Regions from separate parts of the Methylophaga thalassica genome, predicted to be linked through region 1. Evidence: riboswitches for the same ligand, from Rfam matches in the RefSeq annotation. Region 1 holds a riboswitch; each other region holds the start of a gene.
What was found. A riboswitch is a leader RNA that binds a small molecule or an ion and turns the genes downstream of it on or off. The one in region 1 is predicted to bind cyclic di-GMP.
Positions count from the first base shown of each region.

Region 2: linked by a shared signal. The riboswitch ahead of QQL60_RS07605 (hypothetical protein) and the one ahead of QQL60_RS10030 (hypothetical protein) in region 1 are both predicted to bind cyclic di-GMP.
Region 3: linked by a shared signal. The riboswitch ahead of QQL60_RS02540 (hypothetical protein) and the one ahead of QQL60_RS10030 (hypothetical protein) in region 1 are both predicted to bind cyclic di-GMP.
Region 4: linked by a shared signal. The riboswitch ahead of QQL60_RS11905 (DUF642 domain-containing protein) and the one ahead of QQL60_RS10030 (hypothetical protein) in region 1 are both predicted to bind cyclic di-GMP.

Region 1 is NZ_BSND01000005.1:600,328-607,980, reverse strand. Features, by position in the region: gene QQL60_RS10040 (methyl-accepting chemotaxis protein) at 1-1,214, opposite strand, end outside; cyclic di-GMP riboswitch class I at 1,634-1,718, shown strand; gene QQL60_RS10035 (hypothetical protein) at 1,736-2,416, shown strand; cyclic di-GMP riboswitch class I at 2,770-2,852, shown strand; gene QQL60_RS10030 (hypothetical protein) at 2,867-3,379, shown strand; gene QQL60_RS10025 (type I restriction endonuclease subunit R) at 3,693-6,773, opposite strand; gene QQL60_RS10020 (restriction endonuclease subunit S) at 6,801-7,653, opposite strand, start outside.
Region 2 is NZ_BSND01000005.1:81,552-89,204, reverse strand. Features, by position in the region: gene QQL60_RS07630 (fructosamine kinase family protein) at 1-612, opposite strand, end outside; gene rpiA (ribose-5-phosphate isomerase RpiA) at 839-1,519, shown strand; gene QQL60_RS07620 (peroxiredoxin) at 1,585-2,100, opposite strand; gene QQL60_RS07615 (Gfo/Idh/MocA family protein) at 2,262-3,272, shown strand; gene QQL60_RS07610 (PEP-CTERM sorting domain-containing protein) at 3,335-4,087, opposite strand; cyclic di-GMP riboswitch class I at 4,114-4,202, opposite strand; cyclic di-GMP riboswitch class I at 4,589-4,671, shown strand; gene QQL60_RS07605 (hypothetical protein) at 4,698-5,192, shown strand; gene QQL60_RS07600 (PA0069 family radical SAM protein) at 5,285-6,343, opposite strand; gene QQL60_RS07595 (SIMPL domain-containing protein) at 6,343-7,062, opposite strand; gene QQL60_RS07590 (alpha-L-glutamate ligase-like protein) at 7,116-7,653, opposite strand, start outside.
Region 3 is NZ_BSND01000003.1:497,501-505,153, forward strand. Features, by position in the region: gene QQL60_RS02520 (hypothetical protein) at 71-448, shown strand; gene QQL60_RS02525 (hypothetical protein) at 546-911, shown strand; gene QQL60_RS02530 (hypothetical protein) at 1,082-1,687, shown strand; gene QQL60_RS02535 (hypothetical protein) at 1,693-1,920, shown strand; cyclic di-GMP riboswitch class I at 2,080-2,166, shown strand; gene QQL60_RS02540 (hypothetical protein) at 2,184-2,723, shown strand; gene QQL60_RS02545 (thioredoxin family protein) at 2,905-3,243, shown strand; gene mepM (murein DD-endopeptidase MepM) at 3,249-4,640, opposite strand; tRNA gene QQL60_RS02555 (tRNA-Asn) at 4,988-5,063, opposite strand; gene QQL60_RS02560 (pyridoxal phosphate-dependent aminotransferase) at 5,127-6,311, opposite strand; gene uvrB (excinuclease ABC subunit UvrB) at 6,390-7,653, shown strand, end outside.
Region 4 is NZ_BSND01000006.1:189,127-196,779, forward strand. Features, by position in the region: gene QQL60_RS11885 (methanol/ethanol family PQQ-dependent dehydrogenase) at 1-1,281, opposite strand, end outside; gene QQL60_RS11890 (LysE family translocator) at 1,463-2,068, opposite strand; gene QQL60_RS11895 (DinB family protein) at 2,065-2,580, opposite strand; gene QQL60_RS11900 (23S rRNA (adenine(2030)-N(6))-methyltransferase RlmJ) at 2,887-3,723, opposite strand; cyclic di-GMP riboswitch class I at 3,997-4,077, shown strand; gene QQL60_RS11905 (DUF642 domain-containing protein) at 4,094-4,708, shown strand; gene QQL60_RS11910 (diguanylate cyclase domain-containing protein) at 4,914-6,407, opposite strand; gene QQL60_RS11915 (hypothetical protein) at 6,782-7,000, shown strand; gene QQL60_RS11920 (hypothetical protein) at 7,220-7,653, opposite strand, start outside.

The DNA.
Region 1 (7,653 bases):
GATTCGACACCCGACATGCTTCCGGACATACTTTTTATGACGGAATCACTTTTAGACTGGATTTTATTAATCATGCTCGCTATTTCGGCCGTTGATTGTGAGGTCCGTGTCGCCAGTGAGCGAACTTCATCAGCCACAACAGCAAAACCACGCCCACTATCACCCGCTCTTGCAGCTTCTATTGCGGCATTTAAGGCGAGTAAGTTTGTTTGTTCAGTGATATCGCTGATCGTTTTAACGATAAATGATATTTGTGCGGTTTCTACACCTAGCTGTTCCAACTCGGTTGATGAATGACTGAATTGTTGTTTCAATTCTTCAAGTTTATCAATGGTTTTAAAAATAATATCTTCACCTGTCGAGGATAACTTTTCTGTCTCCAGTGATATTGTATAGGCTGTGTTAGCGGCCGCTTTTTCTTCCTCGGAACAGCGAACTTTTTCAGTAATGTCAGTGGCAAATTTAATGACTCGATAGGGCTTGCCATTACTATCGAATATAGGGTTATAGGTGGCTTCCAACCAAACAGCAGATTGATATTTATTTATCCGTTTAAAATTGTCTGCAATAAAACGTCCCTCATTCAATTGTTCCCAGAACTTGGCATATTCAGGACTTTTTACATAGTCTGAGTCACAAAAAATTCTATGGTGCTGTCCTTTCACTTCATCAAGCTTATATCCCATAAGGCTCAGAAAATTTTGATTGGCATTGGTGACACGACCTCCCATATCAAACTCTATGATAGCCATTGAACGATCGATTGCAGATAGCAAACTATCATTACTACGAGAATGTTCTACACGTTCGGTCACATCGTTAGCAATCTTAAAAATTTTAACGACACGGCCTTCACCATTTTTTATTGGGAAATAATTGGCTTCCAGCCATATATCATGGCCGTTTTTATGCTTGCGTAATACTTCCCCTGAAAAATACTCACCGTTCTTTAGATGCTTCCAAAAATCTTTATATCGGGAAGATTCAACTTCGTATTTATCGCATAACAGTTGATGATGCTGTCCTATCAGTTCAGAAGAGGAATAACCTGTTACCCGAGAAAAATTGTCGTTTACTGCGGTGATGATACCTTCAGGTGTGAACTCAATAATGGCCAGTGATGACTGCATGGCGCTGAAAATCTCCTGCAAGGGAGTGAGTTCGTTTTTTAATAACGCATTCTCGGTGATTAACTGCTTTGTTTTACCAAACATGTCTTTTTTTCGCCTCTTTGCAAATAGTGTGCAATTTAATTGTATGCATCTTATATCGGCAGTGAAAAGTAAAAGTTAACTGCTTTTATACGAAAGCATGATGTCTATCACGTTACTGGTAAGTTAATGATCTTAATGGGGGGCACTGACTTTTGCATTTCAAACACGGTGGGTGGATATGGGTAAATTGTGTTCTGCCGAGTGAGGATTAAGTTATTTTTCACTTATGCTGAAAACGTATCGAATTTTCCTCTATAAACATTGTGTTGAGGAAGAATGGAATGTCTTTTTTTTAATAAATTAGTACCAAAGTACAATGTAATTTTTAATTAATTAAGGCAAGTTAATAGTGCGCAACTGATTGTTGGTGGTTACCTGTTGCGAAATTAAATAGTTATATTATTATCTCATCGTGTTCAACACATTAACGCCAAACCTGATGTGAGTCAGGGACGGAAAGCCTACAGCTGTATATTGAAGTCTTGACAGGGCTGGGTTGCAAAATTATTGGGATATGGGACATGTATAAAAAATTTTTTGCAACAACCCTTGCTCTGTCAGCATCGATGTTAACGATATCGGCTCATGCTGCAAATATTGGCTGGACAGACTGGACAAAAACAAGTCAAAAAACTGCATCTGGAACCATGGCGTTTGGTAGTGACAATGTCAGTGTTGGTTTTAGCTCAAGTTCTGATGCTTATTTCATAGAATCGGGAGCGACAGATAATTGGTGGGGTAATGCCTACACCAATGGGACGGTTAGCAATCTTCCATCATCACGTGAAATTATCGGTTTGAGTACCGGTGGTACAGTAGAAATAAAATTTTCAGAAACAGTGCTGAATCCTTACATTGCCCTTGTCAGCTGGAACGCAAATAATGTTGATTTTGGTGATACAAAAATTAAATTTGATAGTACTGGTTTAGGGAAGTACGGTTCGGGATCACCCACCCTGTATTCTGACGGTACTGGATTTACTACCTCTAAGTTTGCCGAGCTACATGGAGTGATTATTCTTGAAGGGTTATTTGACTCGTTCAGTTTTACTCATACAAGTGAAGGCTGGCATGGCTTCACCGTAGGTGCCGCAGGCATCGCGCCTGTGTCGGAAGTGCCTATTCCAGCGGCTGCATTTATGTTTGCTCCGGCTTTGCTTGGTTTTATGGGACTTCGCCGTAAAGCCAAACAAGCTGCATAATCAATCAATAGATACTGGCGTTTCATAAAAAAAAGCCGTTACAAAATGTAACGGCTTTTTTTGTCCCTGATTGTCCGACCATGACAAGCTGGTTACCGAACATATCTTGCCTAACTCCATATAGTCTTCTTAATCTGAACTCAATTAGAGATATGTTGACGTGAGTTAATATTCTCTCTGAACATTTTTTTGACTCAATTTTTACTATGAATTTAAAGTCAATTTTTTAAAAAAATCATACTTAAGGATGATTTTTTTTCTAATTCAATTTAAGTAACCTGTTAACAACAGAATATAAGTGTTCATCTGTTACGCGACATAGCAAGTTAACTTTAATTTATTAATTTTGTTCAACATATTATCGCCAAACCTGATGTGAGTCAGGGACGGAAAACCTACAGCTGTGCATTAGTGGCATCAGGGCTGGGTTGCACGACATGGAAATTTCTTATGAAAAAAATAGTGTGGATGCTATTCAGTTTAGTTTTATTGACATTATCACAGGCCACATGGGCTGCAACTGTTGTTAAAGCCGATTTTGAAGCCGGATGGCCTATTAACGATGGTGGTAAATTCAAGTTCTCCGGTAATTTTGTAGCAGAAGACCTGAACGATGATGGGATATTATCTTTCGGAGAGTTTTCTGTTTTCAATGCAAAATCTGATCATTACTCCTACTCTTTATCGGACCTGTTTGATACCGGCGATATTATCATCAATACACAGAAATGGTTGGCTAATGGTATAAGCTGGGTTGGGGCAAAAGAGTTAGCTTATATAACTTGGCATCCTGCGGGTGATGTACCACAATCAATTAACCTCAACATTTTACAAAATCCGGGTGAAGTTCGTTTTACCTCTTTCAATGTTTCTGCGGTGCCTTTGCCACCGGCTGCTTTGTTATTTGCTCCTGCGCTACTTGGTTTTATGGGCTTACGTCGCAAAGCAAAACAAGCTGTCTAGTTAATTTCAGTATTTCAAACGTTTAAAGCCGTCATAGAGTGACGGCTTTTTTGTTTGTATCGTTACCGTTTAACCGCCGATCCTATGACGATTAATCAACAAACAATATTCAGTTTTCGAGCTTAATGCTTATCGCTGTTATAATGCCTGACCAATGTCCCCGTAGCTCAGCAGGATAGAGCGTCCCCCTCCTAAATCCTCCAGAGCAATATCGAAGTTGCCTTCTACCGCAAGGCAATTCCTTGATTATTGGGAGTTTTTACTTTAACTGCCGGTCATCTTCCGGCTGCTAGGCGCGGACGCCGTGCAACCGTCAGCCTAGTTTCGGTGTTGACTGTGATCGATTGTAAACATCATCCAGCAGGGCAGCGATAATGAGGTTTCTCATATCTCCATTCGCCATAAATTCATTGACGATCTTCTCGTTACGTCCCTGCCTATCCACGAATGCCTCAATGACTTTGGGTTCAAACACCACCTTGAACTTCTCTTTTGAACCCGCTCGTGCTTGCTCAGCCAGTTTGTCGTTGTTAAGCATATCGCCAGAGATTTGATCGAATAGCAGTTTATCTTCGTCAGTGAAGTCAGTCCCGAATCGTTCGTTGATAACCATGATGACGGCAGACAGCGGCGATTTAGGATCTTCGTGTTTACCTCCAGTGCCTACTTCCGTTGCGCCATACACAGGCCGAGTTTCGTTTACTTGTAGCGATCCGCTGCCTTCAAATGTCTTCTCGTTACGATAGGCTGACAGCTCAACTTCTTCATCAAGGTCGATAGTGCCACCGCCATCTCGTCTTGGCAGTTTGGTCAGCAAATAACGGCCATAGGCATACAGTTTTTCGAGTTCAATATCCTGCCAGTCAATGATCTGGCTGAGGAAGCTATATAGCCGCACAAAGCCTTGTAGACTGCTTTTAAACTCTTCCCCATCTTCTGTGTATCGCTCATCATAAACGCCTGCTGAAGACTCTCTGAACTCATCCTTGTAGCGTTGTACTGCTGGGTCGATCCATTTGTTAAGCTGACCGTGATCTCGCTTAGTTTGGTTCGCCATCGGTTTGAAATACACCGCTGAAAACTCATCTACTTCTTGCGGGCGAATGATATGAAAGCTGTCGATCTTTTGCTGAAGCGTGTAAAGCTGATTGGGGTCAGTCGGCTCATCGATTTCGGTTTCTTGGAAGTAGGGACGAAAGCTCTCCTTGATCTCTTCCATTTCATTGGCGAAATCGAGTACGAATGTGTCGGCCTTGCCGCTGGTCGAACGATTGAGTCGTGATAGTGTTTGTACCGCCTTCAAATCCTTCAGTGGCTTGTCCACAAACATCGTATGCAGCAGTGGCTGATCGAAGCCAGTTTGATACTTCTCGGCGACAATCAGGATATGGTACTCACGGCTGGCAAACTTCTCTGGAAGCTCTTTCTCACCAAAGCCATTCATGCCTGCTTCTGTATATGCCACGGTATCGTCATCTGGATCATTGACTGTGCCTGAGAAGGCCACCAGCGTCTTCATATCGTTGTAGCCATTTTCTTTGATGTATTTATCGAATGCCTGCTTGTATCGAACGGCGTGCAGACGTGAGCGAGTCACGACCATCGCTTTGGCTTTACCGGCGATTTTCTTTGCGGTGAAGCGACGGTAGTGCTCGACCATTATTTCGGTTTTCTGGGCAAGGTTATGAGGGTGCAAGCTCATAAAGCGGGCGATAGCGCGTTTGGCTTTCTTCTCGTCTACTTCCGGATCGTCATCCACCTTTTTCGACAGTTCGTAGTAGGTTTTGTAGGTGGTGTAGTGCTTGAGCACGTCCAGAATGAAACGCTCTTCTATTGCTTGCCGCATGCTGTACAAATGGAATGGTCGCGGTATGCCGTTGCCATCATCAACACCGAATATCTCCAGTGTCTTGGCCTTAGGTGTTGCTGTGAAGGCGTAGAAACTCAGGTTGGATTGCTTGCCTTTCTTTTTGATTTCTTCCAGCACCAGGTCTTCGGTGGTTTTCTCTTCTGGTAGTTTGTCGTCTTCGGCTTCTGCGGTGGCCAACGCCTCTTCATCATCATGCTTGCCGAGCACGACACGAAGATTGGATGCACTCCGGCCACCCTGACTGCTGTGCGCCTCATCGATAATGACGGCAAAGCGTCGGTCAATGAAGTTCTCAACCTTATCCAGAATGAAGGAGAACTTTTGAAGCGTGGTGATAATAATCTTTGTACCGGCGTTGAGTGCATTCGCTAAATCGGATGAAGACTTGTTCTCATCGATTTTCTCAACAACACCTAGCTTGTGGTCGATTTGGTAGATGCTGTCCTGTAGTTGCTTGTCGAGGTTGCGACGGTCGGAGATAACGACAACGGTATTGAAGACTGGCTTATTGTCATCACCATGCAGGCTGGCGAGTTGATGCGCTGTCCATGAGATGGTATTGGTTTTACCCGAACCGGCACTATGTTGAATCAGGTAGTTCTGGCCGACGCCGTCGAGCTTGGTTTGTTTTAATAAGGTGCGAGTCGCTGACAACTGATGATAACGAGGGAAAATGAGCGTTTCCTTGCTGGTCTTTTTGCCCGTGTCCGGGTCGCGTTTCTCTTCCACTTGTAAGTGAATGAAACGGTGGAGGATGTCCAGCCAGCTATCGCGCTGCCAGACATCTTCCCACAGATAGCCGGTCTTGTAACCCGTGACGTGGTTGTGCTGGTCGGAATTGCCTTTGCCGCCGTTGTTGCCCTTGTTGAATGGCAGGAAGAAGGTATGTTCACCAGCAAGGCGTGTCGTCATAAACGCCTCATCGGTGTCGACAGCGAAGTGAACGAGCGCACGTTTTTTGAACTGAATCAGTGGCGTTTTGGCTGTCGGCTTGCGGTCTTTGATGTACTGCTTGATAGCATTGATCGTCTTCTGACCGGTGAATGCATTTTTGAGCTCGACCGTCGCGATAGGTAAGCCGTTCAGTGACAGTAGCATGTCGATGGAGTTGTTGTTGGTAAGGTCATAGTGCACCTGCCGCATGACCGTTAGTTTATTTTGCTGGTAACGCTTTTCGGTTTCGGGGTTGAGTGTGGATGCGGGGCGAAAGAACGCAAGGCGAATCAATTGACCGCGATCTTTGACGCCGTTTCGAATCACATCCAGCAGCCCACGTTGGTCGCATTCACTGGCGATACGTTTGGTCAGTGCCGTATCAATTTGAGCGCCGTAGCTCGCTTTCAGGGCGTTGTAGGTGTCTTCCTGTGTGGTCTTGATGAAAGCGAGCAGGGTCGTGGCATCCAGCGCCAGTTCGGCATCAAACTGCGTGTTCAGGGCGATGTCATAACCTGCTTTGCCAACAAGGTAAGCTTCAATAGCCTCTTCGAAGTCGAGTTCTGATGTGGTTTTACCTGTGGCTGCCATTGTTCAATCCTTTCAACATCGTTGGCTTTATGAGGCGACTACTTTCTCGACATCCTGCGGAACTTGGTCTCGCACGTCAATTTTGCCGGTGACGGCGGCTGAGATTAATGCGGTTCGCCTTTCTCTGAGTAGCTCAACTGTTTTGTTTGCCTTTGAACCTAAGCTCTCTAGCTTTCCTAGCTGCTCTTTTATGTGTTCGACTATTTGGGTCTGTTCATCTAGAGCTGGGAAGCATACAGGGATCGATAGATAGTCCTCCTGAGCAATATTTTGCATGCTGCTGCTAGTGCCAGCGGCGTATAGCGATATTTGCTCCCTGAAAGATTTAATCATCATAAAGTAGCTCAGGTATTCCGGATTGACCTTGACTGAGTCATCGAACACTGTTTGCCAGAGCCTGTCAGGTAAAAATAGGTTTTCATGATCAAGCTCAACAAAGGCTGAGGCTCCCACCAGATCCGGTGTATTCATCCTGCTGATGATGATCGACCCAGCTCGCACAGGACATTTGAGTCGATCGAGCTCTTCTTCGAAGACTGTTTTGTTCTCTTCTGGCCTGAAAAAGCGTGTGTAAACACAACTGGTCTTTAAAACGCCATACTCTGAGGCTGTTGCAGGAACATCAGTTGCGTTGACACTGACTCCGGATTCGAGAGCTTTGATGAGTCGTTTGAGCTGTTTAACTTCCCAATGTGAGGGTATCTCACCCAACCACTCAACGCCACTGACTTTCATCGGCGCATCGGGATTCAAGCCCTTTGTGACTGCATTGGAGATGGCGGCCTGACGCTTCTCTTCGAGTAGCTCAATCAGCCGCTGTTGTTTTTCAATCAGACGGTCGATTTTGGCAGTTTCGCGGTCGAGAAAGGCGGCGATTTGG
Region 2 (7,653 bases), 520 kb from region 1:
CGCATTTCCACCCCATAAATCACCATGCAACAGTGATGGTTGCGGGTGATGGTTCTCAAGCAGTTTGTCCATGTTATCAAGGAGTTTTTCACCACGAGATTGTAGACGACCTGTGTAACCATTTTGAGCTGCAAACTTCAGCTGTTGCCCTAAACGATGTTCGCGCCAGAACTCTAACCAATGGTGATTTTGATCATTGATTTGTGGTGTGCTGCCAATCGTATTATCCATTTGCCAGCCAAAAAAGGGCTGTTTTACTTTGTGCATGTGGGCCAGCTGTTCACCCAGTGTGATATTGCCATCGCCGCGTAAACTTCTGAGTGGAATGTATTCCAAGACCAAATAACTGTGTTGATGATTTGTTCCTTGGCAGATGACCTCTGGAACCCGAATGCTTTTAGTCGCTGACATCTCTTGCAAGCCAAGTGCTTCGGCTTCAAACATTAGCGATAAAGAAGGCTGATTCACCTTTATAAAATAAGCTTGCTGTTCTGTTTTTAGTTGAAAGGCGCTATTAATACAACCACCACCGATACTGTTCAGTTGATATGGCTGAAGACTCTGATTGGTGGTCGATTCAATATGTTCAACAATGGAGTCGAGCTGTGCCATTATTTTTCCTTACCAGATTTGAAAAAAGAGTTAGCTGCTATAGCTAAGGATATGAGCTAAGCACTGAGGCATCAAGTTTTACATGGTTGAGCACGCGTTATTAAATTGTGACTACTGCATGCAGAAAACGATGAAAGAACCATCAACCATATGGATTGTCCGTTTTTTTATCTGTCATTGCTATGTAAGCTGAACAGTATTTACGGATGGCATAAGGAGTTTGTCTATGGCTATGAATCCAAAACAACGAGTAGCACTGCATGCAGCCAATTTAGTTGAGCAGAATATGATAGTGGGATTGGGCACTGGTTCTACCGCCAATTTCTTTATTGAAGCACTGGCAAAACGCTGTAAGACTGAAAAACTAACTATTCATACCGTGAGTAGTTCTGCGATTAGTGAGATTAAAGCGCGTGAAGCGGGATTGCCCGTGCTGTCTATTGCAGAACTTGATGCGCTGGATATGTATGTGGATGGTGCCGATGAGGTCACACCGGATCTTACTTTATTGAAAGGTCGCGGTCAGGATCTAGTCAATGAAAAATTGTTAGCTTCAGCAGCGGATCAATTTTTTGTTTTAGTTGATGAGTCAAAACTGGTCGAGCATATCGGACAAAACTTTCCGATTCCGGTGGAAGTCATGCCTCAGGCATGGCGTTTGGTTTTGACCCAGCTTAAACAACAAGGTGGTCAAGGCCAGCTTCGACTAAATGCCTCGGGGGATAATGTTGCTGTTACAGCAAGTGGTAGTCTGGTGCTTGATATGCAATTTAAACAAATGGATAGCTTAGAGCTAACCATGATTCTGGATACCATTCCCGGCATAGTCGAGCATGGGATTTTCAGTGACACCGCATCAGCCATTTTTATTGGCGGTGAATCTGAGGTGGAAGAACACTGGCGATAACGTTAGCCATCAGTGAATGAGAAAGGGGAGTGAAACTCCCCCAACTCAAACATTTGTGATGTTGCTTAGGATTTTTTTAGTTCATCCAAAATGGTTTCTGCTTTAGATTTACCAAACTCGCCTGAGCCTTCAACGCCGATATAAGTCACCACACCATCTTTCAGGATGCAGGCAAAGCGATAACAACGTACACCCATTCCTCCGGCAGTTAAGTCTCTATCTAAGCCCATGGCTTTGGTCAGCTCGGCACTACCATCAGCCATCATTCTGACCTTGCCTTCATTATTTACTTGTCGGCCCCAGGCGCCCATGACAAAAGCATCGTTAACAGCCATGCACCAGATTTCATCGGCGCCAGCCGCTTTGATCTCATCTGCTAATCGGATAAAGCCAGGTAAGTGTTCTTCAGAGCAGAGCGGGGTGAATGCACCCGGAACACCGAAAAGAACAATGGTTTTTCCTTCAGTCAATGATTGAACATTCTGTGGTTGAGGGTTGACAGGGCAGCCACTGCTCGCTGAAAAATCAACACACTCAGAAAGTGTCGCTGCGGGAATTTTCTGTCCAACTTCGATTGTCATAATTGCTCCTTAATCCGTTATTTTTATTTACAGGGTGTCTAGCATAAGGCAATCGCTAACAGATAAAAACACTATGAAACATGCGGTTTTATGAGTTTGGAATTGTGCTGTTGAGTCGATATCATGGTAAACACTAAATTGAATTAAAGGGATATAAACACATGGCTGAAAAACAATTACGCTGGGGAATTTTAGGTGCTGCTCGTGTTAACGAAAAACTACTGCCCGCTATTGTTGAAGCAGCTAATGCGGAGCTGATAGCTATTGCCAGTCGTCGTCCTGGGGCGGCGGCAGAAGTTTTGCAAAAACTGGCACCACAACAAACGGCGGTAGAAACGCTGGATGATCCGGAAGCATTACTTTCTCATCCAAATATTGATGCCATCTATCTACCGATGTCGAATGAAGAACATGCCGAGTGGGCACTCAAAGCCATCAATCATGGTAAACATGTACTGATCGAAAAACCTATGGCGCTGACAGTAGCCGATATTGACGCCATTGAAGCCGCTGCAAAAGCAAATAATGTAACAGTCATGGAAGGCTTTATGTATATCTTCCATCCTCAGCATGAGCATGTAAGACAGTTAATTAATGACGGCAAGGTCGGTGACGTGCGTACGGTAAAAACGGCGTTTGCATTCCCTATGAAACCGGCGCGAATGTATCGTATTGACCGTGACATCAATGATGGTGGCGGCGCTATGTGGGATATTGGTCCTTACGCCATTCATACGGCAAGATTGTGGTTTGATAATGAGCCTGTCGCTGCTATGGCAATGGCTAAGCTTAATGACAGTGGTGCTGATGTCAGCTTAAGTGGCGTGTTTGATTTTGCGGATGGTAAGTTTGCTCACTTTGAAATGAGCTTTGAACATGCCAGACGTAGCGAATATGAGATTATTGGTACCAAAGGTGGCATTAAATGCCACACGGTTTGGCAACCTGAAACGGAAGAAGCAACCATAAGCTGGTGGAATGAGAATGAAGAACAAACCGTATCAATTCCAAAAGCCAATCACTTTAATCTGGAAATAGAGTATTTCTCTGATTGCATCTTAGAGGGGAAAGCCCCCAAACTGACATTAGCTGATGCCAGAAATAATTGTGCTGCGATTTGTGCCGCGCTTGCTTCGGTGAGGGAAGGGAAAAAAATTCACTTATCTGGTTAGCGTTTGACCGTTATTAATAAAAAAGCCGTGGGAGAACACCACGGCTTTTTTATTGTTCAAGTTTATTTTACTCTGCGGCGAAGGCCCATAAAACCTAAGAGAGCTGGTGCAAACATAAATGCTGCAGCTGGAACCGGTACTTCTGATGGAACATTAACTTCTTCAATCCCCGCGTATAAAACACTTTGTTGACTGTAGTTGTAAAAACCAAAAGAACCATTACTGAACGTGCCTGCAATGCTTAATTCTTTAATACCGTTTACGAACACTTCGACTAAAGAGGATGTAAATATAATGTCAAAGTCGTATGTGGTGTTATCTAACCAACCTGTATTACCTAGATTGGTTGCACGGGCTAACTCGGTGACATTATTCGTTGGATTGTGAGCCCAAGCCCCTGAGTTATCTCCTAACTGTCCACTTACACTGGATATTGCAAGGCCTTTTTTTGCTGTACCAAAATAAGACTGATCAGCTTGTTTCCAGTCTATAAGCAGATAATCAGCCGATGAATTTGTTAGATCGTTATTGTTATAGCCTAATACAAATCCAATAAAATCATCGTCAGAAGTTGTTTGAACAGTAATTTGTCCTGATAATGCTGTACCTTGGCTATTTTTATTATTGTGGAATACAGTAGGGGCGTTATTAAGCGTTTGCTTTACCGCATTATTGCCCGTCTGTAATACCCAGTTTCCATTTCCATTGGCTTGCCAGGATGATAAGTCGACAGGTTGGGGGGCTGCCAGTAACTGTGTTGAGATTGAACATAAAGCTAGGGTTGTCAGAATGATTGTTTTCGCATATCTACGCATGACATTTTCCTTTAATAATTAAGTGAAAATGCAACTCAGCCATCTCAACTAAGTACATCAGCCGAGATCTGTAGCTTTCCGTACTTGGCTCGCACCAAGGTTGGCTCCGATAATTACGTGGCTGATGATAAAATCAGCACACATAATCATAGTCCTAAGAAGATTTTTAAGGAATAGCGAATGTCAATAATTTTTACAAATATTAACAAAAGTAATATTCCAAAGGTGCAAAAAAGACTTAGTGGGGGAATTGTTTGTTTTTTTATTGAGTTTTATATATCTAGATCGGGTTGAGAATCACGCTATGTTTCATTCTTACATAAGATAATTCATAACCAGTTCACATATTTATTGTGATACCTATCACGTGATCACATTAATGCTGTGAGTGATATCTCAAATTTGACTACTTGATGTGGTTAGCATGTCTCTTGATTTGTAATATCAAGTCGTCTGAATGGTTCAGACAAACGCATTATTAAATGTCTTAATAATGTAATTTTTTTATAAAGCCAAACTCGTCGTGAGGCGGGGTCGGAAAGCCACGGGTCTCTGGTTTGATTGGAGATGGCTGGGTTGCATTGCTTCATATATTAAATAGGAATTTATTATGAAAAAAGCGATGCTATTTGTTGTAGCTCTTTTGTTTTCGGTCGGTGTTAATGCCGCTACGTTATCTATGTCTGGTGCTGGTTCTTCTTTTGACCAGGATGTTGATGTATCAAACGGTAGTGTAGTTTTAGGTGGTGGCACTGTAAGTGAAGGACCTGGTACATGGTTCTCATACTTTGATGTTAGTACAGACTCAGATACGGCTGTTAAAATTGAGTGGTCGTTTAATCCTACTAGTTCATTAGCAGGTGCGACATTACGATTTTATAACGGTGTTGAAGAAAAGCTGTTTAACATTACCGGTGACTTTAGTTTTACAGCAATGATTTACCAAGGGTACACAGCATGGGTTGACATCAAGGATGCAACTAGAAATGTATTTAAATATGATGTTTCTGTGTCAGCTGTGCCAGTACCTGCTGCGTTGTTTTTATTCGCACCAGCCCTATTAGGTTTCTTGGGTCTGCGTAGAAAAACAGCAGTAGCTGCATAAAACTTGAAGTAAAAAATCAAGTTAACAATTGTTAGTTAGATTGAAAGGGGAACTTCGGTTCCCCTTTTTTATGGCTAATAAATATTTTCTTTTTAAAACAAGCTCATTTGCTTTGTTGGTTTATGAAATAAGTCGGTTCTCAGAACCGCTGGAGACTTGTTTAATGAGTATTTCTTGACCGCAACTTCGAATCGTTTTTTGATCATTTCTGCATAGAGCCCCTGACCTTCAAGTCTGTAACCAAACCTGGGATCATTTGTTTTGCCATTTCTGGAGTCTTTAATACGATTCATGACATGCTCTGCCTTGTCAGGATAATGAGTATGTAGCCAATCATTAAAGAGGGGGCTGACCTCTCTTGGTAATCTAACGAAAATATAGTCTATATTTTCAGCCCCTGCTTGTGCCGAAGCATCAATAATATTTTCTAGTTCTGTATCCGTCAGAACAGGAATGACTGGAGCAATAAGAACAGATACAGGTATTCCATTTGCCTTCAATGTCTCTATTGTTTGCAGTCGACGTTGTGGGCTGCTGGCGCGAGGTTCGAGTTTCCTGGCAAGTGTTTTATCCAGTGTTGTAATGGATAGATGAACATTTACCAATTGCTTCTCAGCGAGCTGTTTGAGTAAATCAATATCACGTTCTATCAATGAAGATTTAGTCACAATATTAACTGGATGACTGAACTCAATCATCACCTCAAGTACTTCCCGAGTAAGGTTGTAGTGGCGTTCGATGGGTTGATAGGGATCGGTGTTGGCGCCTAATGATAATGTTGAACAGCGATAGTTTGTTGCCATCAACTCATCTCGTAGTAATTTTGCGGCATTGGGTTTGATGGTTAACTTGGTTTCAAAATCGATCCCTGGAGACAGTCCCAGATAAGCATGTGAAGGACGGGCGTAGCAGTAGATACAGCCATGCTCGCAGCCACGATATGGATTAATTGATTGCTGAAAGGGAAGGTCAGGTGATTGGTTTCTACTAATAATACTACGAGGGGATTCTACACTCACTTCTGTTAAGTTGTTGGCTGGTTCATCATGAAACCAGCCATCATCAATTTCAGTGCGTTGAAACTCATTGAAACGGCCATCGATATTATTAAGCGTTCCCCGGCCTTTTTGTATTTTTGCGTTTTCTGACATTAGTCAGACAAGTAATACTCTATCGTTGACACAACACGAACGTTTTTGATCTGTGGATTATTATTATCGCGAGCACTAATGCTGAACTGGCCTTGGCTGGCTTTACGGATCTTGCCAAGGGTACTATCTGAATCCTGCGCAAATTTTTCAGCAACTTCACGTGCTTTTCTGGTTGCTTCTTCAATCATTTGCGGTTTGACTTCATTAAGACGAGTAAACAGATACTCGGGCTGTGCGGCGTAGTTGTTGCCTGTTAAAACGATACCTTGCTTACCCAGTTCAGAAAGTTGCCCCATCACTTGTCGGACGGTATCAATGGCATCCGAATAAACCGTGACGGTTTGAACCGCCGTATAACGAAATTCAGCACGCTCATTACCCCCATATTGCTGGGCAGATTTATCTGTAATGGCAGGTGCACTGATAGTGACATCAGCACGTTTGATTCCAAGTTTAGTCAGGAAGGAGATGATGGTATTGGTATTGGCATCAACATCATTGTATAAGACTTGCAAATTATTACTTGCGAGCGTGAATTGGATAGGCCATATCACCACATCTGCAGTGAACTCTCTTTCAGCCAGGCCTTTCACTGTCACGGTTCGCTCATATTCTTTGTATTTGATGGCGGCATTTGAGAGAAACCAGCCTAAACTGCTCAAACCAAGAACTAAAGCAATTCCAAGAATCAGACTGCTGGTTTTATTTACCGATGACATAAGAAGCCCCTCAAAAAAGGAAATGTTTACCAGCAGTGTAAATCAAAAGTCGCTTATGATCGACGAGAAAAATGCTCTTTTGAAAATGCGATTCGCTGTTCAATAGTCATTTTCTTTGTATTGGTCAATGCTTCAACTTTTTTCAGCCTGGGTAATAAACCTGAACCATTTGCGACTTGAATACTCAGTCCTGGACGGGCATTGAGCTCAAGCAGCATGGGGCCTTTTGTCCTATCCAGGACAATATCTGTACCTAAATAGCCTAAGCCTGACATTTCATAACAGGAAGCAGACAAATGCAGTAACTGATCCCAATGCGGTACTTGAAGATCGAGCAGGTTTCTTCCTGTATCAGGATGTAACATAACCGGGCGATCAAACTGTACAGCGCGTACCGCACTACCATTGCCAATATCCAGTCCCACCCCAACAGCACCCTGGTGAAGATTGGCTTTACCGTTAGAGTCAGCGGTTGATAAGCGCATCATCGCCATCACAGGAAATCCCTTGAAAACGATAACGCGTGTATCAGGCACACCTTCAAACGTATAACCATTGAAACAATCATCAAATTGGATTAATGCTTCAACA
Region 3 (7,653 bases), on a different contig from region 1:
GCTCTATTTCTCAAAAAATTAATCATCGTTTCTTTTTTAATCAAATGCTTGGAGAGCTTAAAACGGAATTATGAAGCGACTTCTTTATATTTATTATGAAGCCAGAGGCTTCATAAAAGACGCTCTTAAAAATATGAATCCATACTACTGGAATACTTTATTTGTAATGCTGGTAAGTTTTCTTCCGGCAACTATTGCTAGAATAATGTATGTCGTTATACCGACTGATAACTTGAGATTTCCAATTAACCTTTTGATGGCTTCCTCATATTACTTACTAGTAATTGCATTTGGCTGTTTCTGTTTAAATTATTTCTTCTGGTTAAAGGGAAATGAATATAAAGTCGTTATTTCTGTTGTATTAGCAGTTATCACCGTTCTGTTTTGCTTTTTTATCGGTGGGTATTTTTCACTTCTCAACCATTTTGCTATTGGTGGTCACAAATGAAATTTTTAACAAGCGCTTCAAGTACGTTCGTTACGCTCACTTGAGACGACGCAATAAGTGCGTCGCTACTTAACCAGATCGTTGGGTATAAAAGAATATGGATGTTCTATCACACAAACAATTGTTAATAGCTACAATTTCACTATTTCCATACTCAATAGTCGGATTTTATGTTGTCTTACGTTTACTTAATGTAAAAGAAGAACTGCTAAAAAGAAGTGTTTTTCTATCATTACTGTTTACCGGTCTTTTGCTTTTCATACGTGTATCACTGGCGCTTACCATTCCAATTCTTAGTGGCTGGGCAACTGTAATTACTGCAGTGGCGTTTGCTCTTATCATTCCTAAATATCTAACTCTAAAAAACTGGCAAGCAATAGCTATACCTTTTGGCGTGTACGTTTTTGCTCACTTATTCTTAGCTCTGACGTTAATGGCTGTTTTTAATCTAGTTGCTAGATAACAAGGTCTACAAAACCTGATATTTAGGGTCAGTGTAAAAATCGGACCTTCTTGATTTCTTGCAATTCGTTACTGACTCATACACCTCATCAATTTACTAAATGAAACTCATCACTGAGTTCTCAGTCTGTACTCGTCTAAACATCAATTTCCCACTGAGGAGGAGAGTTTATGGATTATATTGGTCCCGTCAGCTCTGCTGTTATGGCCATTATCTGGCTTGTCTATCTACAGTTAATTCTTAGTCAATATCGCCGTAATAATCGGCCATATCTTATTTTTCACCATGCTCAAAATGAAAACCCCGATGCTTTATGTTTATTAGTGAATATGGGGGAGCGACCTGTTCATGTGGTGTGCGTACAAGCCGTGATAAAAATGACGTCCGGGGAAGAGCATAAGCTTGCTGTGACGGAGTTTGAACGTATTAATGTGACCGAGCAGGATGTGCAGCAAACATTGCGTCAAGGACCATTGCTGAATGGCGGTTATCTGATTTTGGGTACGTTTCAAGACATTATTCAAAAGACTCAAAATGAAATAGGTTTAAACGCTTCACTGGAAGACGTTGAGTGCCTGGAGTTAAGAGCGGCGGTAATTCATGCGCCAAGTAAACACCCTGTTGGGGCGAAGCGCGCATTTGTGTTGAAGCACAATACCGGCACTTGCGTTTATCCAAAAGACATCAACACGAGGCAGATGGTAAAGCGTAAAGACAAACAAGAAGTCGCGCAGTGGATAGAGTCAGAGCTCCACCCACGTGAGAATAATGGATAGTAATAGTGATAAGCGCGACGGTTCTGAGTTGGGTGCCAGCGTTGATTCAGTTTTTGTTTGCTGTGGTGGCGATGCACTTCATTGCCAGGCGGATGCAAGAAGCCATCTTTATTGAGAATCTCTCTTATGGTGAGGAAAAGTCGGGACTACTCGCTCTCTGGTTTTGGTCATTTTTCACTTTAGCTTGCTACGTTATTGTCGTGCTGAGTTTGATTTATCTACTTGATACATAGTTGTATTCCTGACCAGCTTTGCCCGTTCAGATTGATGTCGATGGGGCAATCTTAATGCCGTAAATCGCCAAAACCGACGTTTGTCTGTGCTTTCTAGTACCAAGGTACAATTGTTTGAGATATAAAAGCGATTTATTCTATACCTGTAATAAATTGATTCATCAATAAAGCCAACCTTGGTGTGAGCCAAGTACGGAAAGCTTCAGGTCTTTATGAGTAGTGGATAAAGATGGCTGGGTTGCACAACAACAAAGGCTTATGTAATGAAGTTATTTAGCAAAAATCTATTAATTGCACTTGGATTATTAATCATGGCGCCGTTGACTGCTAATGCAGCAACTGTCCACCTTGATGCAAAAACTAATACTAGTTCAAATGCTGTTGAGCTAAACCTGAAAGCAGGTACTTATTCAATAAGCCCATTCAAAGATGATACATACACAGCGTGGAATGCTTGGGGTAAAGTTCAAGGTTGTAGTGCTGATGGTACAGGTTGTTCTAAAGGCTGGGTTAACAACTACTCATTCACTACACCGTCTGGTACCACTAACATCATCACTAGTGATACTAATAGATATAAGACAGCGGATTTAGCACTGCTGAATGCGCTTGGTGCAACATTTACACTGTTATCAGATGCCACAGTTCAGTTCTTCATCAATGACAGTAATTACGGTGACAACATCGGCGGCATGTCATTAAACGTGTCAGCTGTGCCAGTTCCTGCTGCAGCGTTCTTATTTGCTCCTGCATTATTAGGTTTCATGGGCTTACGTCGTAAAGCTCAAAAAACAGTCGCTTAATACACAAACTGTTAAACCGATAAAAGCCGTAATGATTAAGTTCATTACGGCTTTTTTATTGCCTGATTGAAATATATGGCAAGATGATATGGCAAATGAGCCGTTTACTTTAAAGTCTAGAGAATAATATTCACGACGTTGGTGTAGAGATGATCGTCATTCACCCCCAAGAGTTAATTATATGAACATGGATCAGCCCGATGCCAACTCAGGCTATGCAGAAGAAACATTAACCTTTGAACAAACAAGCGAATTGCCAGGAAAGGTATTACTTGAGTTTGGTGCGCCCTGGTGTGGACATTGTCAGGCAGCAAGTGCGGCCATAACTGAAGTCGTTAATGAGCATGCGGATCTGAGCCATATCAAAATCTATGACGGCAAGGGCAAACGACTGGGCCGTGGGTTTAAGGTTAAGCTGTGGCCAACATTGATACTACTGCATGATGGTCAGGAAGTAGGCCGCTTGGTGCGGCCATTACGTGCTGACGAGGTTCGTGACTTAATGTCAAAACGCAACTGATGTTGTTACATAGTGGATGTTTTTTTCACTTTCTCGTCTCGCATTAACCATTCATTCAACCATTCAAGCCCGCCTGCTGTAACAATTGCTTTACCAGACATCAGATCATCAAGATTTTTAATATGTTTCTGATAAACCGCCATTTCCGTTTTGGGTATAGATTTCAGCATCGGTATTTTGGCGGTGATGGGGTTAACGGGTTTGTCATTGATGTGCAGTTCATAATGTAAATGTGGGCCGGTACTTCTCCCAGTGTTACCTGACAATGCAATGACTTGACCACGCGATACTTTTTGCCCTTTGCGAACAAGAATTTTGCTCAGGTGCAGGTATCTCGTCGAGAAGGCGCCAAACTCTTTAATCACCACATATTTTCCTGCATAGCGATGTGTTGCAACACGCAATACGACACCATCACCTGTTGAGATAACTTTAGTGCCAACAGGTGTGGCGAAATCAACACCGTTATGAGGTGAGACTCTTTTGGTGACAGGGTTTAAACGTCGAGGATTAAAAGAAGAGCTGATTCTGAACCGTTTTTCTGTCGGATAGCGGAGCAGTGCCGGTGTGAGGTTCTCACCATTTTTATCGTAGTAAATGCCATCGGTGTGCAGATAAGCACTTAGGTCCACTTTCTTACCATTAAAACGGATAGCAACAACGGTGTTATTGCCAATAGGCGTGTCATCGATGGTTTCTCGTTCCATCACCACCTGGAATTCATCACCAGCACGCAGATCTCGGCGGAAATTAATTTTGCTTTGCAGTAATTTTCTCACTGTCATGATGGTTTTATCAGTTAGGCCAGCATCGACAGCAGAAAGATAAAAACTGCCTTCAATCGTGCCTTTTAACACTTCTGTTTGCCATGATGTGGGTGTTAATTTCTCATCGTGAATGAAGTTGTTGTCATCACTTCTTTGATAAATGACCGTCTTTTTGGGATCAACCACCAGGGCTAACTCGGTGAGGTTGTGTTCTTTGTCTAAAGTAAAGATAAGTTGCTGGTCAGGATGTAAGACATCTGCATCGAGATACGCTTCATCGGCTTCGAGTATGTTGTAGAGCGTATTGATAGGAATGTTTAACTGATTGAATATCGTTTCAAGACTATCGCCGTCTTTTACCGTATAGCGTATATCCTGAGGTTGAGGCTCTACAGGCTCAACAGAAACTGGCTGTGAGTTCTCATCAGTGATGTGATTATTATCTGTATGACTCGAACTATCATTTGCAGCTATTTCAGCAGGCTTACTGTTATCTGATGTTATTTCTGTTACTTCAGCATTGTCACCTGGCTTATCACTAAAGAAATAGTTAAGAAGAGCAATCAATAAAATGATGAGTCCGACAAGGGTTACAGGCTTAGCATATGGACTAGGTGGGATTTGCTTCATAACGAATATTCATGATCAAAAAAATAGCTGGGAATATATCATATAATGAATTTATTAAATATGATATATCATATCAATAAGTATTTGTGTTAGTTGAAGTTTTTAGAACTAATTGCTCATGCGAAAGAGATGAATAGACAGACCATTGTTTATTTGTTTTGTTCTCGAGGAGTTGAAAAAAATAGGGTTTGAATTAATGGTTCGTATGAGTCGTGACTGCAATAGATTTATTGCGTGTTATAAGAATGATCAGATAGAGAGATAGTGAGCTATTTGAGAAGTGGAATATTTAAGATGCAGAAATAAAAAAGCCTCAAAGATTGCTCTTTGAGGCTTTCAATATTCTTTGGCTCCCCGAGCTGGACTCGAACCAGCGACCCAATGATTAACAGTCATTTGCTCTACCAACTGAGCTATCGGGGAACAGAAAGATGGCTATTCTAGTGGCTTGACCTGTGTAGGTCAAGCCTAAATTTGAATAATTTTTTACGCAATAAATTCGGCGATACGAATCAGTGCGTTACGAAGATTCTCTTCGCTGGTGGCGATCGACAGACGAATATGATTTTTCAATCCGAACGCAGAACCAGGGACAACAGCCACGCCTTTTTCAACCAATAAGGCTTCAGCAAAGTCCATGTCATCGTTCAATTCTGGCTTGTTTTCCAGTACACCAGCGATACTTGGGAAGACATAGAACGTGCCGTCAGTTTCTAATGAATCAACACCAGGCATTTTGTTCAATTCAGCCACAACGAAATCGTGACGTTTTTTGAATTCGGTCAGCATGGTTTTGATGCATGACTGATCGCCATTCAGTGCTTCCACAGCAGCTGCCTGAGAAATAGATGCTGGGTTAGAAGTACTTTGGGATTGTACTTTTTTCATTGCAGCAATCAGTGGGGCAGGACCTGCAGCATAACCAATACGCCAGCCAGTCATTGAGTAGGCTTTTGATACACCATTCATGACCAATGTTCTGTCATATAAGTCTGGACAGGCATTCAAAATATTGCAGAAAGGTTCATCTGCCCAATAAATATGTTCGTACATATCATCAGTGGCAATAAGAATGTTTGGATGTTTACGTAACACGTCGCCCAACGCTTCAAGCTCTTTTAAGCTGTATGCCATCCCGGTTGGGTTAGACGGGCTGTTGATAACGAACAGTTTTGTTTTATCTGTAATAGCAGCTTCTAATTGCTCAGGTGTGATTTTGAACTGGTTTTCCTGACCTGCTTCGATAATAACCGGTACACCGTCAGCAAGCAGGGTCATATCAGGGTATGATACCCAGTATGGTGCTGGAATGATGACTTCATCGCCCGCTTCAATAAAGGCTTGGGCCAGGTTGAAAAAGCTTTGTTTTCCACCGACGGAAACTAAGACTTGATTCGCGGCATACTCGAGCCCATTATCTCTTGAGAACTTTTTGATGATGGCTTCTTTCAAATCTGCTGTGCCATCGACAGGCGTGTATTTTGTTTTGCCGCTGTGGATAGCCTCAATAGCAGCTTGTTTGATGTGTTCAGGTGTATCGAAGTCGGGTTCGCCTGCACCCAGACCAATAACATCTTTGCCTTCGGCTCTCAGCGCAGCAGCACGTGCTGTGATAGCCAAAGTCGGAGACGGTTTGATGTTTTGAACACGTTGGGAGAGCTTGATAGTCAAAATCTTTCCTTCATTTAACACGGTAAATTGATAAATATCTCAATAATATACGCCAAACATAATCGATGCTAAAGACGTATGAGTAAACATTTTCAGCTAGTCAGCGAATTTTCTCCCGCCGGAGATCAGCCAACCGCAATCAAGACTTTGATTGAGGGCTTGGAAAACGGTGAAATGTGGCAAACCCTGCTTGGGGTAACGGGTTCAGGTAAAACGTTCACCATTGCGAATGTTGCGCAAGCACTGGGCAGGCCGATGATGATTTTGGCGCCTAATAAGACCTTGGCCGCGCAACTTTATAGTGAGATGAAAGATTTCTTTCCCAATAATGCGGTGGAATATTTTGTCTCCTACTACGACTATTATCAGCCTGAAGCGTATGTGCCTTCCTCTGATACTTTTATAGATAAAGATGCATCAGTAAACGAGCAGATTGAACAAATGCGTTTGTCGGCAACTAAAGCCATGCTGGAAAGACGTGATGCGATTATTGTATCGAGTGTGTCCTGTATCTATGGCTTGGGTGAGAAAGATGCTTACCTGGAAATGGTGTTACATCTGGTTCAAGGCGACGTTATCAGTCAGCGGGATATATTAAGAAGACTGACGGAACTGCAGTACAGCCGAAATGATGTTGAGCTTCATCGTGGTACTTATCGCGTAAGAGGGGAGGTGATTGATATCTTCCCGGCAGAATCTGAACGTGATGCCGTCAGAGTGGAATTATTCGATGACGAAGTGGAGCAAATCAGCTACTTCGATCCGCTGACTGGTGAAATCCTACAGCGGATGAACCGAATTACTATTTATCCCAAAACTCACTATGTCACGCCGCGCGATAACTTATTAAAAGCCGTCGATGCCATCAAAGAAGAGTTAAAAGAACGACTCGAACATCTCAATGCTGACAATAAGCTGGTCGAAGCACAACGTTTAGAACAACGCACTCGCTTTGATATCGAGATGTTGCTGGAGCTGGGGTATTGCAACGGCATCGAAAACTATTCCAGACATTTGTCAGGACGCGGTCCTGGTGAGGCGCCGCCGACTTTATTTGATTACCTGCCTGATGATGCGATTCTGGTCATTGATGAAAGTCACGTGATGGTGCCTCAGATTGGTGCTATGTATAAAGGTGACCGTTCCAGAAAAGAGACATTGGTCAATTATGGTTTCCGTTTGCCCTCAGCACTTGATAACCGACCACTGATGTTTGAAGAGTGGGAAAAATTAGCACCACAAACCATCTTTGTATCAGCCACACCCGGCAAATATGAAAATGAACATTCCAGCACGATTGTCGAACAAGTAGTCAGGCCGACAGGGCTTGTGGATCCACAAG
Region 4 (7,653 bases), on a different contig from region 1:
GTTTGTCGGCACGTAGAAAAGTCCCGTCCGTGGTGAGTAGGCAGCAGGTTGCATATCTTTTGAACCCTGCGCTGCAGGACAAATACCGCTGGTGGTGACATCCGGCCCATTCTTCGCCGTTGAGTATTTTGCCACCCGATCATGCAAGCCTGTTTTTAAATTGACCCCGTTTGACCAGTTCACTGTCGGGTCATATTTTTCTGCCACTAACAATTCACCATTTGCCCGGTCCATCGTGTAGGCAAACCCATTACGGTCAAAATGCACCAGCGTTTTTCTTTGTTTGCCTTTGACTTTTTGATCCACCAAAATATTTTCATTGATACCGTCATAGTCCCATTCGTCAAACGGTGTCATCTGATAGACCCATTTTGCCATGCCCGTATCAAGATCACGGCCGAAAATTGACATGGTCCATTTGTTATCACCTGGACGTTGAACTGGGTTCCAGGTAGATGGATTCGCCGTCGCGTAGTAGAAGGTATCCAGGTCTGGATCGTAAGAATACCAACCCCAAGTCGTTCCACCACCAATTTTCCACTGATCACCCTGCCAGCTATTTAACGATGAATTTTTTCCTACTGGTTTTAACATTGACGTGGTTTTATCAGGATCAATCAGCATATCTTCATCCGGTCCAGTGCTATAAGCCTTGTATTTCACATTGCCATCCAGGTCATAGGCCTGGACATAACCACGTACCCCAAATTCACCACCGGAAATACCGACAATCACTTTATCTTTAAAAACATGCGCCGCTGCAGTACTGGTGGCACCTTTTCTTGGGTCATCACGCTTATCTGACCACACCACTTTTCCGTCTTCAGCATTCAAAGCGACTAACGTGGTATCAGCCTGATTAAGAAAAATTTTGCCATCAGCATAAGACAAGCCACGATTGACTGTGTCGCAACACATGACGGGTACAGTTTCATCGTAATTTTGCTTGGGCTCATATTTCCATTTAATGGCGCCATCATTATTTAAGTCCAGCGCATAAACAATGTTTGGAAATGGCGTATGTAGGTACATCGTGCCATCAATAACTAAGGCATTACCTTCGTGTCCACGTAAAACACCGGTCGAGAATGACCAGGCCATGCCTAAATCTTTCACATTATCTTTATTAATCTGTGTCAGCTCAGAGTAACGTTGATTATTGTAATGACCCGCAGGCATGACCCAGTTATTAGGGTTTTCCTGCATTTGTTGAAGTTCGTCAGCAGCCACCAATGCTGGCGTGGCTGATAGCAAAGCAATAGAAAGTATTTTCAGCTTCATTTCTTTGTCCTTTTATCGTTGTTTTTGGCATGTTCGACATGCCATACAACTGTATAAAAGACCGTGAGACGGGTCATTTGGACAAAGGCTTGTTTAAGACTCAGAGAAACGCTGATCTGTTCTTATCTACTTTTCATTATCAAAAATGTGAATCATGAGTACATCAACTCAATATACCTAGTTAGTGGCTGAGCGTTAACACATCGATAATTACTGGCACCACAGAAATAGCCAATAACATTCCCATGCTCAGATTAATCAGTCGCATCGCTTTATTCGAATGAATAAAAGAACGTGAAGCATGACCAAGATATAACCATAACGAAAGACAAATCGCTGTGACCACTAAAAACATAACGGCCATCAATACAATATTTCCCCAACCTGAATCCAGCGAGGAGTAGGTCGTCACGGCACCAATGGCAATAATCCAGGCTTTGGGGTTTAACCATTGGAAAATCATTCCCCCCAACACAGACATCGGTTTTTGTTGAATACCGGTGTTGGAAGACGGTTTTTGGGTGGCGATCAACCAGGCCAGATAGAGTAAATAGACAATGCCAACAACTTTTAAAATCAGATGCAACACCGGGTATTGCTTAAACAGCGTGTTCAAGCCCATACCGATGGCCAGCAACATCAATGGAAAGCCAAAACACACCCCCAAATAAAACGGCAGGGTACGTTTAACCCCGTAGTGCAGCACCGAGTTTAGAATCATGATGTTATTCGGACCCGGCGTAATGGTGGAAGCAATTGCAAATAATAAAAACGCCGTTACATTCATACACTGATCTCAGGCATAAATAATAAATCTGTCACCCCGACATAGACACCTGCCTGGTTCAGTGCTGTGGTAATTTGTCCCCGATGATGGGTTTGATGGTTAAAAAAATGAATAATCGCCTGAGTGAAATCGACATTCTTTTCGGCAGCAGCTGCCAGACTCGTATAGACCAAGCGTTCTGGCAAAACTGTCTCCTCGAGTGAAGCTGCCCAATCAAGTATCTCCAGATCTAATTCATCACGCGCTTTTTTTAGCTCCGTGAACTCACTGTAAAGTTCCTGATCCAATGCCTTCAGATCAGCTGAAGGAATCTGACCTTTAAATCGGTCTAGCCACATCCGATCGCACAACAATAGATGGTTTAAGGTGCCATGAATGGATTTGAAAAACAGTCCACAGTCGGCCTTGCGATCCTGATCACTTAATTGACTGGCTGCCAGATAAACAGACTGGTTCATCCATTGGTTATAACGTGCCATTAACTCCGCATAAGTCGCGATATCCAACTTCATCACAAGCTCCTTCATTGAGAGCAAAGAAGAAAATTCTAAATCATTCCATCTTATTTTTTTCAATCAAAATCAGTGGCTAAGGCAAGTTTATGATGTCTTTTTTTGAAGGTTTTAGTAATAAAAGTGAAAATCATCCACCGGCAACTCATTGATTATGCAAGTACTTAACGATAGAACAAAAACGCGATTAAGACTGCATAGCAATAGCATAGTCAGAGTTTGTCTTATAGAAAAATGAGCCAAACACTCAGACTTTTGAAAGCCGATCCTATTTGATCCATAGCAGTTGTCAGCGAAGTAGCTACCTTACTGCGCCACCAACGTATCAGCCCGATAAAATGCACCTGCATTTTCACCCAAGACTTTCACTAGTTTGGGCAGTAATGCCGTCATGGTCTCCATCAATTGCCAGGGTGGATTGATGACATAGATGCCCGATGACGTCATACCACGTGTGGAAGCATCCGCATCCAACCCTAGTTCATAGCGTTGTATATGAGTAATGCCACTATTAATCAACTGTTTATCCAGTCGATTAATACGTGCCCTGTCGACCACCGGATACCAGATTGCATACGTACCCGTAGCAAACTTTTTATGGGCTTTCTCGACAGTATGAAACACCTCGTCGTAATCCGATTTGATCTCATAAGACGGGTCAATCAACACCAGTGCCCGACGTGACTCCGGCGGTAATAAACTCAGCAAACCTTTCAAGCCATCTTCTCGCCGTACACGAGCCTGCTTATATTGGCGCAGATTATTGGTCAGGAATACACTGTCTTCCGAATGCAACTCAAAACACCATGCCTGATCCTGAGCACGTAAATATTGCATCGCCAACATGGGTGAGCCAGGGTAAAACGTCAGGTCATTGCCATCATTCACCGTCTTCACTGCCGTCTGATACGCCGCCAACTCTGGCCAGTCCAGATGAAACACCTTCGTAATACCTTTCTGATATTCCTGATTTTTTCCAGCGTGGCCTGAGCGTAAATGATACAAGCCCGCCCCGGAATGGGTATCAATATAACTAAAGGCTTTTTCTTTTTTCACCATATGCTGAAGCAGTTCGATCAGCACAATATGTTTCAGCACATCAGCAAAATTACCCGCATGGAATGAATGACGATAACTTAACAAAGCAGAATCCTACGCAGGTTAATGAAGTTGTTCTGCAAATTATGCCTGTTGGTGGGGGAGTGCGTTGGAAAATGTTATGAGAGATTAGAAGCACATAAAAAATAGCTACCAACTCATCTTCGTCTGAGAAGAGATTTAGACAGTTTCAATAATAAAAGCCTTTAAATTTACTAATCATGACAATTACTTCAAAACCACTCTCTCCTCTCAATACTGTACTAAAGTACAATTTTTATTTTCTTTCCAACAACATAAACTACAATTGCTTCATTATTTTAATAGAGCCAAACTTGGTGTGAGCCAAGGACGGAAAGCTACAGGTCTTCCCCATGGAAAGATGGCTGGGTTGCATGACTTTATGGAAATAGCAATGAAAAAAGTACTAGCTGGTCTAGCAATTATTTTGGGGGTATCCGCACAAGCACACGCTGCAGGTGTCAATTTAGTATCAAACGGCTCATTCGAAAATCCTGATATTCAATCTGGCTCATGGACCATTCTTTATGATGGTGATTTAACCAACTGGGAAGCTGGTGAAGACGGTGTTGAAGTGCGTGATAACAAAGCAGGCACAGCCTATGATGGTGATCAGTTTGTTGAGCTGGATACGACTCACAACAGCAGCATCACACAAACTTTAGCAACAACGGCTGGCTCATCTTATGAGTTATCATTTGCTTATTCTGGTCGCATCAGCCAATCAGCTGATACAAATGCTATTTCTATATTCTGGAATGGTGTGATGGTTGACACCGTTACTGCTATCGGTGGCGCTCAACATGACTGGGTTGTTTACACGTTCTTAGTCGATGCTGTGGGTAATGATATTTTGACTTTCGCAGCCAATGGTCTTGATGACTCATTTGGTGGTAGCTTAGATGCTGTATCAGTGAGTGCTGTTCCAGTTCCAGCGGCAGCCTTCTTATTTGCTCCAGCATTACTTGGTTTTATGGGGTTACGCCGTAAAACTGCAAAAATAGCGTAATAAAGATTAGTTAACTTTCTAGTCTAGAAAAAACAAGCATTTAAGCCTCCAAAATATTTTTTGGAGGCTTTTTTTGCCTGGTTATTGCTGTTATATCAGTTCACTTATTAAAATATTACTATCGATTATCTGAGATCCCACTAAAACTCGATAGCATTCCAGTGATTGACTTTCATCCTGATGAACGAGCTTATTAACAAGCTACTTAATATTCATTCTTAAACAACCTGACCCGGTTTCGCCCATTTCTCTTAGCATCGTACATAGCAAAGTCAGCACAATTTAATAGCCCATCCTCTTCAGTACTATGCACAGGATAGAGCGCCACACCAATACTGGCTCCGACGCTGACAGTTAAATCCTCAAATGTCATGGGGCTTTGCAGTGTCTCCAAAACTTTCTCAGCAACGTGGATGGCGGCCTGTTCATCGCTGACTTTATGCAGCAATACGACAAACTCATCACCACCAAGTCTGGCGACGGAGTCAGGTTTACGGAGACAGCCACGGATTCGTTCGGCACACTGAATCAATACGGCATCCCCCACATCGTGTCCGTGGGTATCGTTAATCGGTTTGAACTCATCCAAATCGATAAACATTAAGGCTAACGCATATTTATCCCGTTCTGCCATGGTCATCGCTAAATGCAGCCGTTCTCTGAACAAGATTCGATTTGGCAACCCGGTCAGTGCATCGTGATGAGCAAGATGCTGAGCGTGTTCTTCCATGACTTTTCTATCGGTAATATCAAAAAACCAAGCCAAAATCATTTGCTTGCTGTGATATTCAATCTGAAGATAGGAGGCGATAACCCATTTCGTTGATTGCTGGCTATCAGGGAAGTAGAGTTCAACTAATTGGTTATTCACCTGCTGGCCATGTTCAATTAACTTCACCGTATCATCATATTCCAATTTATTCGCGTAATAACGTCGAAGCGTCACGCCTAAAGCTTCCTGATGTTTCTTTTCGATTAAAGAGGCATAACTTTTATTCGCAAATACCACTTCTTGTGTGTCGATATCAATGATCGATGCGGCGGTAGGGCTAAAGTCCAACATCATTCGCAAGCGTGATTCGCTTTCTAATGCTTTGATGCGTAGCTTTGCATTTTCCAGGAAGGTTTCACCTGATTTTTTAGCCGCCAGAAAAACAAATAATACAAACAGCACCAGTATGGCACTCATACCATATGTTATCGGTTCCCCTTGCTGAACAAGTATCAGAATATGTGGAATCATAGTGGGAAGAACTAAAGCCACCACCGATCTTCGGTCAACCGAGAGTGAAGCCATACCACCCGAAGCTATCCCGCCAATGGTAAAAGACAAAAATGCCTGATAGGCAATATTGTCTTGAGGCATCAGGATGACCCCACCTATTCCCCAGACAATGCCCGACATCAAAACACTGAAACGAAAGTACTGTAGCCATCGAGTCTGATTAAGTTCTGCTTTGTTATGATCTCTATGCCAGCACACCAACAAAATACATCGTGAGATCAAAACAATCACCAACACCCCGTACCAGCTCAAGGAGGTCAACAGTGACGTCACCGGGAGTTGAACAATAATCAGTATCAAACCCAGCGCGGCATTGATGGCGATAGAAAAAAAACTCGCCGTAAAAAGCAGTTTAAGTTTCTGTTCTAAAACGCTTTCAACGTAAACTGGTTGGTCAGATTTGCTCTGGCACATCTAACGACCTACACAGCTTTACTAGTACAAACGCATGTTTTACGTTTCACATTCACTCCCCCAGCATTTTATTTGGGTAAGTTTATCTTATACCCGTATGTAAACAGATGCCACAGATTCAATCACACTGTTTATCTCACTCTGAATCAAGGATGCATCTATTGATAGTAAACCCAGTTAATTGTGTTAGGCGTCCTATTTTGCTAGGGTGAAAATGACATCGGCGGTAAAGAAAATTCTTCAACAATAATGTATGTCTACCGCAATACCATTCATTAGTGATTATCACTCTACTCAACTCAGAGTTATCAAATAAGTCGTTTCACTCTTGTAATAGCGAGAAGTCTTCTTTAACTAATTCAAGGAAAAATACAATGACACTACAAAAAATAAACACAGAAAACACAACAAACGTTTCAAGTATTATCGCTGCCTCGCTGAAGCTCTCAGATGAAGAAGAAAAAGAAGCAGAAGAAACGCCTGAGGCGCCAAAGCCCTCAGAGGGAACATATCAACCAGACGATCCTGATGATAAAAAACAGAAAGATGCTGAAAAGGCACCGATTATGCCTCAACCACCTACACCACCGTAGTGGCAAAAGCCATTGTGGTATATGGGTTTAAAACCAAGATATCTAATATGTTAGTGGCAGTGATATAGCATATTCAGGGTCAGCGCCCAATAGCCTACTTCCCCTATTGTGGTACGGTCATTAGGCTATTCTCGATAGGTTATTAACCTGACCCTAAATATCACTGAGCTAGCCTCAGCATGGTTAATACAGTTAATATTCTTGCTGAGTTACATCACACTAGCAGTGCATTTTGTACATCGTCACGCCGACGTTATCAAGCTCGCCAACTGTCATTATTGTGACTTCTAAGCCATAGATACTTGGTTTTTCCATTGAACACTCAAGCGTAGTCTTAAGAAACATTTCTGTCTTAGACGTGACAGGCGATTCATCATTGTTATAAAAAAAGATTTCTTTGTCGTTCTGATTTCTTCCTGTGTGAGCGACACCTTCTTCGAGCAATACCTGATTCAATTCTGCGGTGTCACTTCTTAACTGAGCAAATGAATTTGTGGTGCTTTGGCTGGAGTAGTTAATTGATACGATTTTATTGTTATCAACGCCCACTATTAGCTTTATCTTGTTTTTTTGCTTCTGGTTAGAACGACATGTCCAATAATTAACAGCAAAACGATCCTTAACTCTACATTTAAAGCCATTCTTTGTGAGTT